DNA from 2 places in the Corynebacterium sp. S7 genome. Region 2 is predicted to be linked to the other one. Evidence: riboswitches for the same ligand, from Rfam matches in the RefSeq annotation. Region 2 holds a riboswitch; the other holds the start of a gene.
What was found. A riboswitch is a leader RNA that binds a small molecule or an ion and turns the genes downstream of it on or off. The one in region 2 is predicted to bind thiamine pyrophosphate.

Region 1 (4,207 bases), 700 kb from region 2:
GCGAGAAGACCCACGATGACAAAGCCCCAGATCAGGCCTACAACTAAGGAACCCGCGGTATTAATCAGCCATGCCAAGAAACTGTTGCTTACTGCAGTTTCCCAACCGTGGATGGTGTCGTATAGCCAGGTCCAGCCGAATTCTTCGAAGCCAACAATCATAATGTGCCCGCCGACCCAGAGCATGGCGATGGTACCGATCACTCCGATAATGCTCAGCACGACCGGCATGCCCTTGACCAGGGCAGTTCCGAGCTTCGGGGCACGTCCGCTCTTGATCAAACTAAGACCGATGTCGTCCATTTTCACGAGTAGTGCTACGGCACCGTAGACAAGGACCGTGATGCCAATACCGACCAGCGCGAGGACCAGGGCGCGCATCCAGAAAGTCTGATCCGCGATCTCATTGAGGGAAATCACCATGATCTCTGCAGACAAGATCAGGTCTGTGGTGATGGCGGAACGGACCAGACTGTCCTCGTCCTCAGGTGTTTTATTGGCTGCCTTCTCCTCGGCCTCGTGGCTGTCGCGAGTGAGCTGTTCGTAGATCTTGTGGGCACCTTCGTAACATAGATAGGTGCCACCGAGCATGAGGATTGGGGTGAGTGCCCACGGCGCGAACTCCGAGAGTAGCAAAGCAATCGGCAAAACAATGATCAGCTTGTTGAAGAAGGACCCCTTGGTGATCCGCCAGATCATGGGAAGTTCGCGTGCTGGACTAGCATCGGCAACGTATTGAGGTGTCACGGCCGCGTCGTCGATCACCACACCCGCGGCCTTTGCGGAGGTCTTTGCGGTTAGCGCGGCAACGTCATCCATCGTTGCGGCGGCCTTTTTGGCGATGAGGGCAATATCGTCGAGAAGCGCAAGCAAGCCACCGGCCATGTTTGTCTACCTTTCGTGCGGTCGAAAGCGGGAACGCTAAAAAGTTTACCTGTGGATGGTGCCTTTAGAATGCGACGTAGGATAGAAAACATGAAAATTGCCTGTATTGGTGTTGGTGCGGTTGGGGCCTGGTACGCCGGCAGTTTGGCGAAAAGTGGCCACGAGGTTGTCGCGGTGGCGCGCGGTAAGACGCTTGAGGCACTGCGAAGCCGTGGCATCGTGCTCAATAATGAGGACCCAATCAAAGTCGAAGCAGTCGGCCACATCAGCGAGGTCGAGCATGTTGACGTGATCATCCTGGCGATGAAGGCCACCGGGCAAAACCTCGCGGAGGTGCTTGAGGGCGCCCCGCAAGAGGCACTCGTTGCGGTCACGCAGAACTCTGTTGAGTCCGCCCACGAAGTCGCCCAGGTCGTGGGCACAGGGCGCACTCTGCCTGGCGTTGTCCGAGGCTACTTCCATCACACGGGCCCGGCGCAGGTCGAATTTCACGGTGGGCCGTGCTCGTTTACCACCGGCACCTGGGATGGCAGTAAGTCGCAGGTCCTTGATGAATTCGCAGACGCGTTGCAGTCCGCAGGCATTGACTGCATCGTGCGCACAGACATCTTCGTCGATGTGTGGGAGAAAGCAATGTTCGTCGCGTGTTGCGGGGCACTAGGATCGCTTGTCGACGAGCCCCTGGGGCAGCTGCGCGGTTTCTGGCGATCGTCGTTAAGTGCTCTCATGCAGGAGGTCGCCTCCGCGGGTCGGGCGAGGGGAGTGCCCCTGAGCAGCGATGTTGTGGATCGTACGATGGATTTCGCAGATCGCATGCCAGCCGATTCCACCACGTCGATGCAGCGTGATCTGGAAGTCGGAATCGTCGGCGAGCTCGATGCCCAAGTCGGCGCGATTGTGCGTGAGGCGGAACGCGGCAATGTCCAAGCTCCCATGCATGAGCTGATCCTGAAACTTCTTTTAAGGAAATTGGAGTAAGCTGTCCGCCTATGAGCGCTACTTTCACATCTACGGCCCGTGTTAAGACTGATCGGCCAGGTCGCTACGGAAAGCAATTGGCATCGCATTTTGGCAAGAAGATTTCCGCCAATTGGGATGCAGACACCAACCGTGGGCATCTTACATTCCCGTCGCCTGAGGGCCAGGATCTCCCCGCAACCACCTGCGACATGATTGCGGGCGACGGAGTACTCATGCTTTCGATCGATGGTGAAGCAGGAGCTGTTGAGCGCCTCGAACGCGTTGTTGCAGTGCACCTGATCCGTTTTGGCACCAAGGATGAGCTTGAAGTGAACTGGGCCCGCTCCGGTGGTCATGGTTCCGCGCACTTCACGTCGGCGGACTTGGAAAAGTAATTTATGTTTGCTTAACTTAATCGCGTACCCACGGGTGCCCTGCAGAAGTCGGGGCTGAGATGCCAGGAAAGCTGGCGAACCGTTGAACCTGATCCGGTTAGTACCGGCGCTAGGAAGGAAGCAATTTTATGCGTTCTCGCATGCAATGGCGCGTTATTGATATTGTCACCGCTGCAGTTCTCGGTGTGGCCTGTGGCCTCATTTTTTGGCTGTGGAACTCGATTGGATACGCCGGTTTTACCGCGCTTGATGCCCTGACACCCGGTTTCGGTGGCCTCTTCGCCGGCGTGTGGTTCCTCGGCGGTGTGCTGGGCGGCCTCATCATCCGCAAACCAGGTGCCGCCATCTTTGTGGAGGTCGTTGCCGCCTCGGTCTCGGCCATTTTGGGCAGCCAATGGGGAGTGGAAACACTCTACTCGGGCATTGTCCAAGGCCTCGGCGCAGAGCTGGTCTTCCTGGCTTTCGCTTATAAGAAGTTCACCCTGCCCGTAGCTATGCTCTCCGGTGTGGGCGCGGCGCTTGGCGCCTTCGTCCTCGAGCTGTTTACCAGCGCAAACCTGGCAAAGTCCATCGAGTTCAACATGATCTACCTAGGCTCGCTAATCATCTCTGGTGCGCTGCTTGCAGGCCTGCTCGGACACTATTTAGTCAAGGCTCTGGCGCAGACTGGCGCGCTTGATCGTTTCGCTGCAGGCAGGACTCGATGACCTCACCCGCCATTTCGGCGACCGACCTGTCCTACCATCACACGGTTCGGCGCGAGCCCGCCTTCAGCGGCGTCTCGTTTGAGATTGAACGCGGAGAAAAAGTCCTCCTCACCGGCGATTCCGGTGCCGGAAAGTCGACGTTGCTCGGTGTGATCGCAGGCTTGCTTGTCGACGACGAAGAGGGCACCCGCACAGGTAGCCTCACTGTCAATGGCTCCGTAGGTATGGTGCTGCAAGATCCCGATTCCCAAGTCATCTCCGGTCGCGTCGGCGACGATGTCGCCTTTGGCTGCGAGAATCTTGGACTGCCTCGCGAGGAGATCTGGCCACGCGTGGAAAAAGCCCTGGCCATGGTCGGGTTGGACGTGCCACTGAATCACCCGACTTCGCACCTGTCGGGTGGGCAGAAGCAGCGCCTCGCGCTCGCCGGCGTGCTGGCGATGGGCGCAGACATCATCGTGCTCGATGAGCCCACCGCCAACTTGGACCCGGGGGGCGCAGAATCCATCATCGCTGCAGTCACCGAGGTCTGCGCGCTCACAGGGGCAACGCTTCTCGTCGTGGAGCATAACCCCGAGCCGTGGCTGGGCCTCGTCGATACGCTCTTTCGCCTGGATAGCTCCGGCATGCGACAGATTGAGCCCGCCGATCTACCCGGACCGCCACAACTTCCGCCGCCGCGACCTGCAGTCGGCGCTCCGTGGCTGGTCAAGGCCGACGAGTTGCTTACCGATTGGGGACCACCGCGCACACTCGAGCTGCCCGAAGGCCATTCGAGCGTGCTACTCGGCGCGAACGGGACGGGGAAGACCACCCTTGCCACCGTTCTTGCTGGCCTAGCGAAGCCACAGGGAGGCAGCCTTGAGCTAGCCGAGGGCGTGCGACAGGGGTTACACAAACCTCCACATGAGTGGCGTTCAAAGGACCTTTCCCAGCGCATCGGCTACGTCTTCCAAAACCCAGAGCATCAGTTTGTCGCGCGCACCGTCGCCGATGAGCTGGCCATCTCGGGTGCGTCGAGCGAGCGTATCGACGAATTGGTGGCCAGGCTGCGGCTCGGGCATCTTTTGGAAGCCAACCCGTTTACCTTGTCGGGCGGCGAAAAACGACGCCTGTCGGTGGCAACCGCACTGGTGAACGCCCCGGCTTTCGTAGTTCTCGACGAGCCAACATTCGGCCAGGATTCCCGGACCTATGTCGAGCTCGTGCATCTGATCCGGGAGTTAACCACCACTGGGGTCACGGTCTTGTCCATTACCCA
Region 2 (4,207 bases):
CGCATTGCATGGGCCATGGCCACTGGATCCTGGCAACGATTGATCGCGGAGGCAAGAAGAACGCCGTCGCAACCTAATTCCATGGCCAGTGACGCATCGGAGGCGGTGCCCACACCGGCATCCAGGAGCACGGGAACTGAGGCCCGCGTGCAAATCAGCTCAATATTGTGCGGATTGAGAATGCCCAAACCTGTGCCAATCGGGGAGCCGAGTGGCATCACGGCAGCCACGCCGACATCTTCTAGGCGGGTGGCTACGATCGGGTCATCCGAGGTATACGCCAACACCGTGAAGCCTTCGCTGACGAGGATCTCGCAGGCGTCGATAAGCTCGGCCGTATCGGGCAAAAGTGTGTGCTCGTCGGCGATGACCTCTACCTTGACCCACTTCGTGCCCAGGGCCTCGCGCGCAAGCTGCGCGGTCAAAACGGCGTCGCGGGCAGTGCGACACCCTGCCGTATTCGGAAGCAGCGCGATACCCAGGCGGGTGAGCAACTCGAAGACGGATTCTCCGCCACCGGCCGTTGCTTGGTGACGACGCATGGCGACCGTGGTCAGCTGAGTTCCGCTGGCAACAAGTGCTTCCTCGAGCAGCGACTGGGAGCTAGCGCCACCGGTGCCCATGACCAAGTGAGACTCAAAGGTTTTGTCGGCAATCGTGAGCATCATTAGCCTCCTTGCACAGCGGTGAGAATATCGACAGTGTCGCCGTCGGCAATGGTGCGCGACCACCCCGAGCGTGGCACGACGGCCCCGCCGATAGCCACGGCCACGCCTGTTTCGGTGCCGACCTGCTGCAACACGAGGTCCTCGACCGAAAGGGCCTGCGTGCTGACGGATTTGTCATTGACTGTGTAGGTAATCATGGTGCTCCTATTAATTAGGGACTGAATTAGGTACGAGTGCGTGGCGAAACGGATCGCACGCTGTGAGATCGGCGGGCACTTCGCTATCGGTAGCGAGCGCGAGCGCACTTTTTGCGCCGAGGGCAGCAAGTAGAATCCCGTGGCGGAAATAACCGGTGGACACGATCAGGTTCGTGCCAGCTTTGCCCAGGTAGGGCAGATCATCGGGGGTGCCGGGACGCGCGCCGCAGGTCGCCTCGACAAACTCACATTCCTCGATGCCAGGCACAATGCGAATCGCGTCGCGCAGCAGGTTGTATACCGCCCCGGCACTCGGCTGCGGGGAATCCTCGCGACTGGTCGCACCAATGGTGAGCAGCCCATTCTCGCGCGGAATCAGGTACACCGGACGATCCTCAACAAACCCACGAATCACACGAGTGATCAGCGGGAACATCTCTGCTGGCACGCGTAGATTCAGCACGTCGCCGTAGACGGGGCGCAGTTGCAACGGCGTGGAATCACCCTCAAACCAACCGTCAATCGTCGCAGCACCGAGGCCAGGGCTGAGCACAACGAAGCTTTGCGACGAGTCCACCTGCCCGTTTCCTAGGTGAATCGCCGTAGTGGGGGAGTGGCCCTCAATCGAGGTGACCTCTTCCCGGATGAAGTGTGCCCCGCGGCGGGAGATGGCATCGTAGAGCGCCTCCGCGAACAGACGCGGCGCGACCTGGTGATCCCCGTCGATACCAAGAACCTTCGCGATGCGCGGAGAGAGCGCCGGTTCCATCTTGCGCGCCTCACGTGTTGTCGGAGTTGCTACCTTAATTCCCTCGTGTTTCAGGTAGCCGGTGAGATCGGTGAGATGGGTGGCATCTGCGCGGTCGGCTCCGACCAGCAGGGTGCCGTCGGTGCGATAGCCGGTGGGCAGGTCGGTGTGCTGGCCAACGCGCTCGATGAGGCTGGGGTAGAGCTCAGCCGAGGCTTGCATGAGTGGGACAAGAGAATGCTGCTGGTATTGCACTTCGGCTGTGGGCGCCAGCATGCCGCCGGCGTGGTGGGTGGCACCGGAAGCCGGGTCTGGATCAATGAGGGTGACCTTGAAACCTGCCTCTTGGAATTCGAAGCACGTAGCCAGGCCGATGATTCCTCCACCGATGACAAAAACGTGCTTAGGCATGCGCAACCACCTGCTGAGCCAGGGAATAAGGGTCTGGCGAATCCATGAAAGCACGCACCATGGCGCTGCCTGCCACGCCCGTCATTGCCAGGTTTGCAACGTCCGCTGGTTGGACATCGCCGATAGCGACGATGGGCAGCTCGGATAGCTCGACGAGGCGGGGATAGCCACCGAGCCCGATGGGTGGGCGACCCGAGTCTTTGGTCGGTGTGGGGCGAAACGGTCCAGCTCCGATGTAATCGATGCACTCGGCTACCTCGTTTGCCGAGCGGACGAGTTCTTCGGTTCCTGTGGTCAGACCAATAATGGCCTCGGGGCCAAGGAGTTCGCGTGCTGCCTGGACCGGCAGGTCAGACTGCCCGAGGTGCACACCGTGGATAGGCACACCGCGATTGATTAGGGCCAGGGCGACGTCCACGCGGTCGTCGATAAGTATCTTTGTGCTCGTATTGACCTGGGCAACAGCCTGCGCGACGCGCTCTGCCAGCGCGAACAGGTCGCCCGCATCGATGGGTTTGGAGCGCACCTGGATCACTCCGGCGCCGCCGCGGGCAGCCTCGGAGGCGACGCGGACGATGTGGTCGGCGTCGCCGCGGCCGGTGATGACGTAGCAGCGTAGATCTAGTGAGGACACGTGTGCCAAGAAGCCTTTCCTTCCTTCGCTGGTGCTAACCAGACAGGTTCAAACGGTCCCGCGCAGGAGACAAAAGCGCGATCTCAGCCCGATCCTTCGGGCACCCGTGGGTTTAGACTCTTAGGTTAGCTAGGCCAAAACTTCTTCGCAATCGTTTCTTGCAGGGAGTTTGCCCGGTTGGAAATTTGGGGGATCGGGGAGCGGTGTGGCAAGATGTGAGCGTTGACTGTCATTTTGTGGCAGCACGTGTACTTGTAGCTGACACGAACCAGCCGAGCGCCCTGATAAGGGAAAAGCCGCTAGGGTCCTCTGTCCAGAATTGAAAAGGATTGCCTAACATGAGCAACGGCATCATTGACAAGATCGACGCAGCACAGCTGCGCTCCGACATCCCAGATTTCCGCCCAGGCGACACCCTGAACGTTAACGTAAAGGTTATCGAGGGCACCAACACCCGTACCCAGTTGTTCAAGGGTGTTGTTATCCGTCGCCAGGGCTCCGGAATCCGCGAGACCTTTACCGTGCGTAAGATCTCCTTCGGCATCGGCGTTGAGCGTACTTTCCCAGTACACTCCCCAAACATTGATTCCATCGAGGTAGAGCGCCATGGTCGCGTTCGTCGTGCGAAGCTGTACTACATGCGCGATCTGCGTGGTAAGGCTGCACGTATTAAGGAACGTCGCTAGTTCTAGCGTTTCTTCAGGCTCTTGGCCCCTTGGCTGCATTGCGCAGCCGAGGGGCTTTTTGCTGGTTTGCACCCCGGGGAGTCAGTCTTTCAGGACTTCGATATCGATTACCCGCGGGGCCACTACATCAGCTTCGTTTTCTCCATTGCCTCGGTCATGGAACGGTTGTAGCCGTCCAGCAGCGGGCGCAAAACTACGCCGAGCAGCAGCGTGGGCACAATAAAGAGCGCGAGCCAGCCGAAGCTGATCCAGAAATCACCCTCAAAGGTGCCTGCGATGGCCGAACGCATCGCGTTGATCGAGTGGGTTGCTGGCAGCCACGGGCTGATGTTTTGGAACCAGTTGGGCAGAAGCTCGAGGGGGTAGGAGCCACCGGCTGCCGAAATTTGCAATACCAGAAGCACCACCGCGACGGCCTTGCCTGCGTTGCCGAAGGAGAGCACCAGGGTGTAGACGATCAGCATGAACACCAGGGATGCAAGCCATGCAATCAAGAAAAGCAGGAATGGGTGGACGGGTTCGATCTGGACGAAAATAATCAGACCGAGCACCACCAAGGTGCTTTGTGCCAGGCCGATGAGCGCGAAGATGCCGAAGCGCCCGAAATATTGCTCGGTGCGGGTGAATTCTTGCGGTGCTGAATCAGCAGAGTCTGCGGAAGTAGCCTCGTCAATATCCTTGCGCGACACATTCGCACGCAGAACGACACCGGAAAGCAACGCGCCCACCCACAATGCCAAAGTGGTATACAGCGGGGTCATTGCAACACCGAAGCTGGCAACAGGGAAGACGGGCTCGCGCTTGACCTCAATCGGCGTGGCCAAAGCCGAGGCTAATTGCTCTGGGTTGGAACCGACCAAGTC

Region 1: another riboswitch for thiamine pyrophosphate. It lies ahead of ACXZ66_RS05705 (ECF transporter S component); the one in region 2 lies ahead of ACXZ66_RS08965 (thiamine phosphate synthase).

Annotation. Positions count from the first base shown of each region.
Region 1 is NZ_CM136760.1:1,170,876-1,175,082, forward strand. It holds gene ACXZ66_RS05690 (DUF808 domain-containing protein) at 1-884, opposite strand, end outside; gene ACXZ66_RS05695 (2-dehydropantoate 2-reductase) at 975-1,862, shown strand; gene ACXZ66_RS05700 (DUF2218 domain-containing protein) at 1,874-2,239, shown strand; TPP riboswitch at 2,260-2,372, shown strand; gene ACXZ66_RS05705 (ECF transporter S component) at 2,368-2,946, shown strand; gene ACXZ66_RS05710 (ABC transporter ATP-binding protein) at 2,943-4,207, shown strand, end outside.
Region 2 is NZ_CM136760.1:1,869,299-1,873,505, reverse strand. It holds gene ACXZ66_RS08980 (thiazole synthase) at 1-665, opposite strand, end outside; gene thiS (sulfur carrier protein ThiS) at 668-865, opposite strand; gene thiO (glycine oxidase ThiO) at 876-2,024, opposite strand; gene ACXZ66_RS08965 (thiamine phosphate synthase) at 2,017-2,667, opposite strand; TPP riboswitch at 2,662-2,776, opposite strand; gene rplS (50S ribosomal protein L19) at 2,997-3,344, shown strand; gene ACXZ66_RS08955 (YhgE/Pip domain-containing protein) at 3,467-4,207, opposite strand, start outside.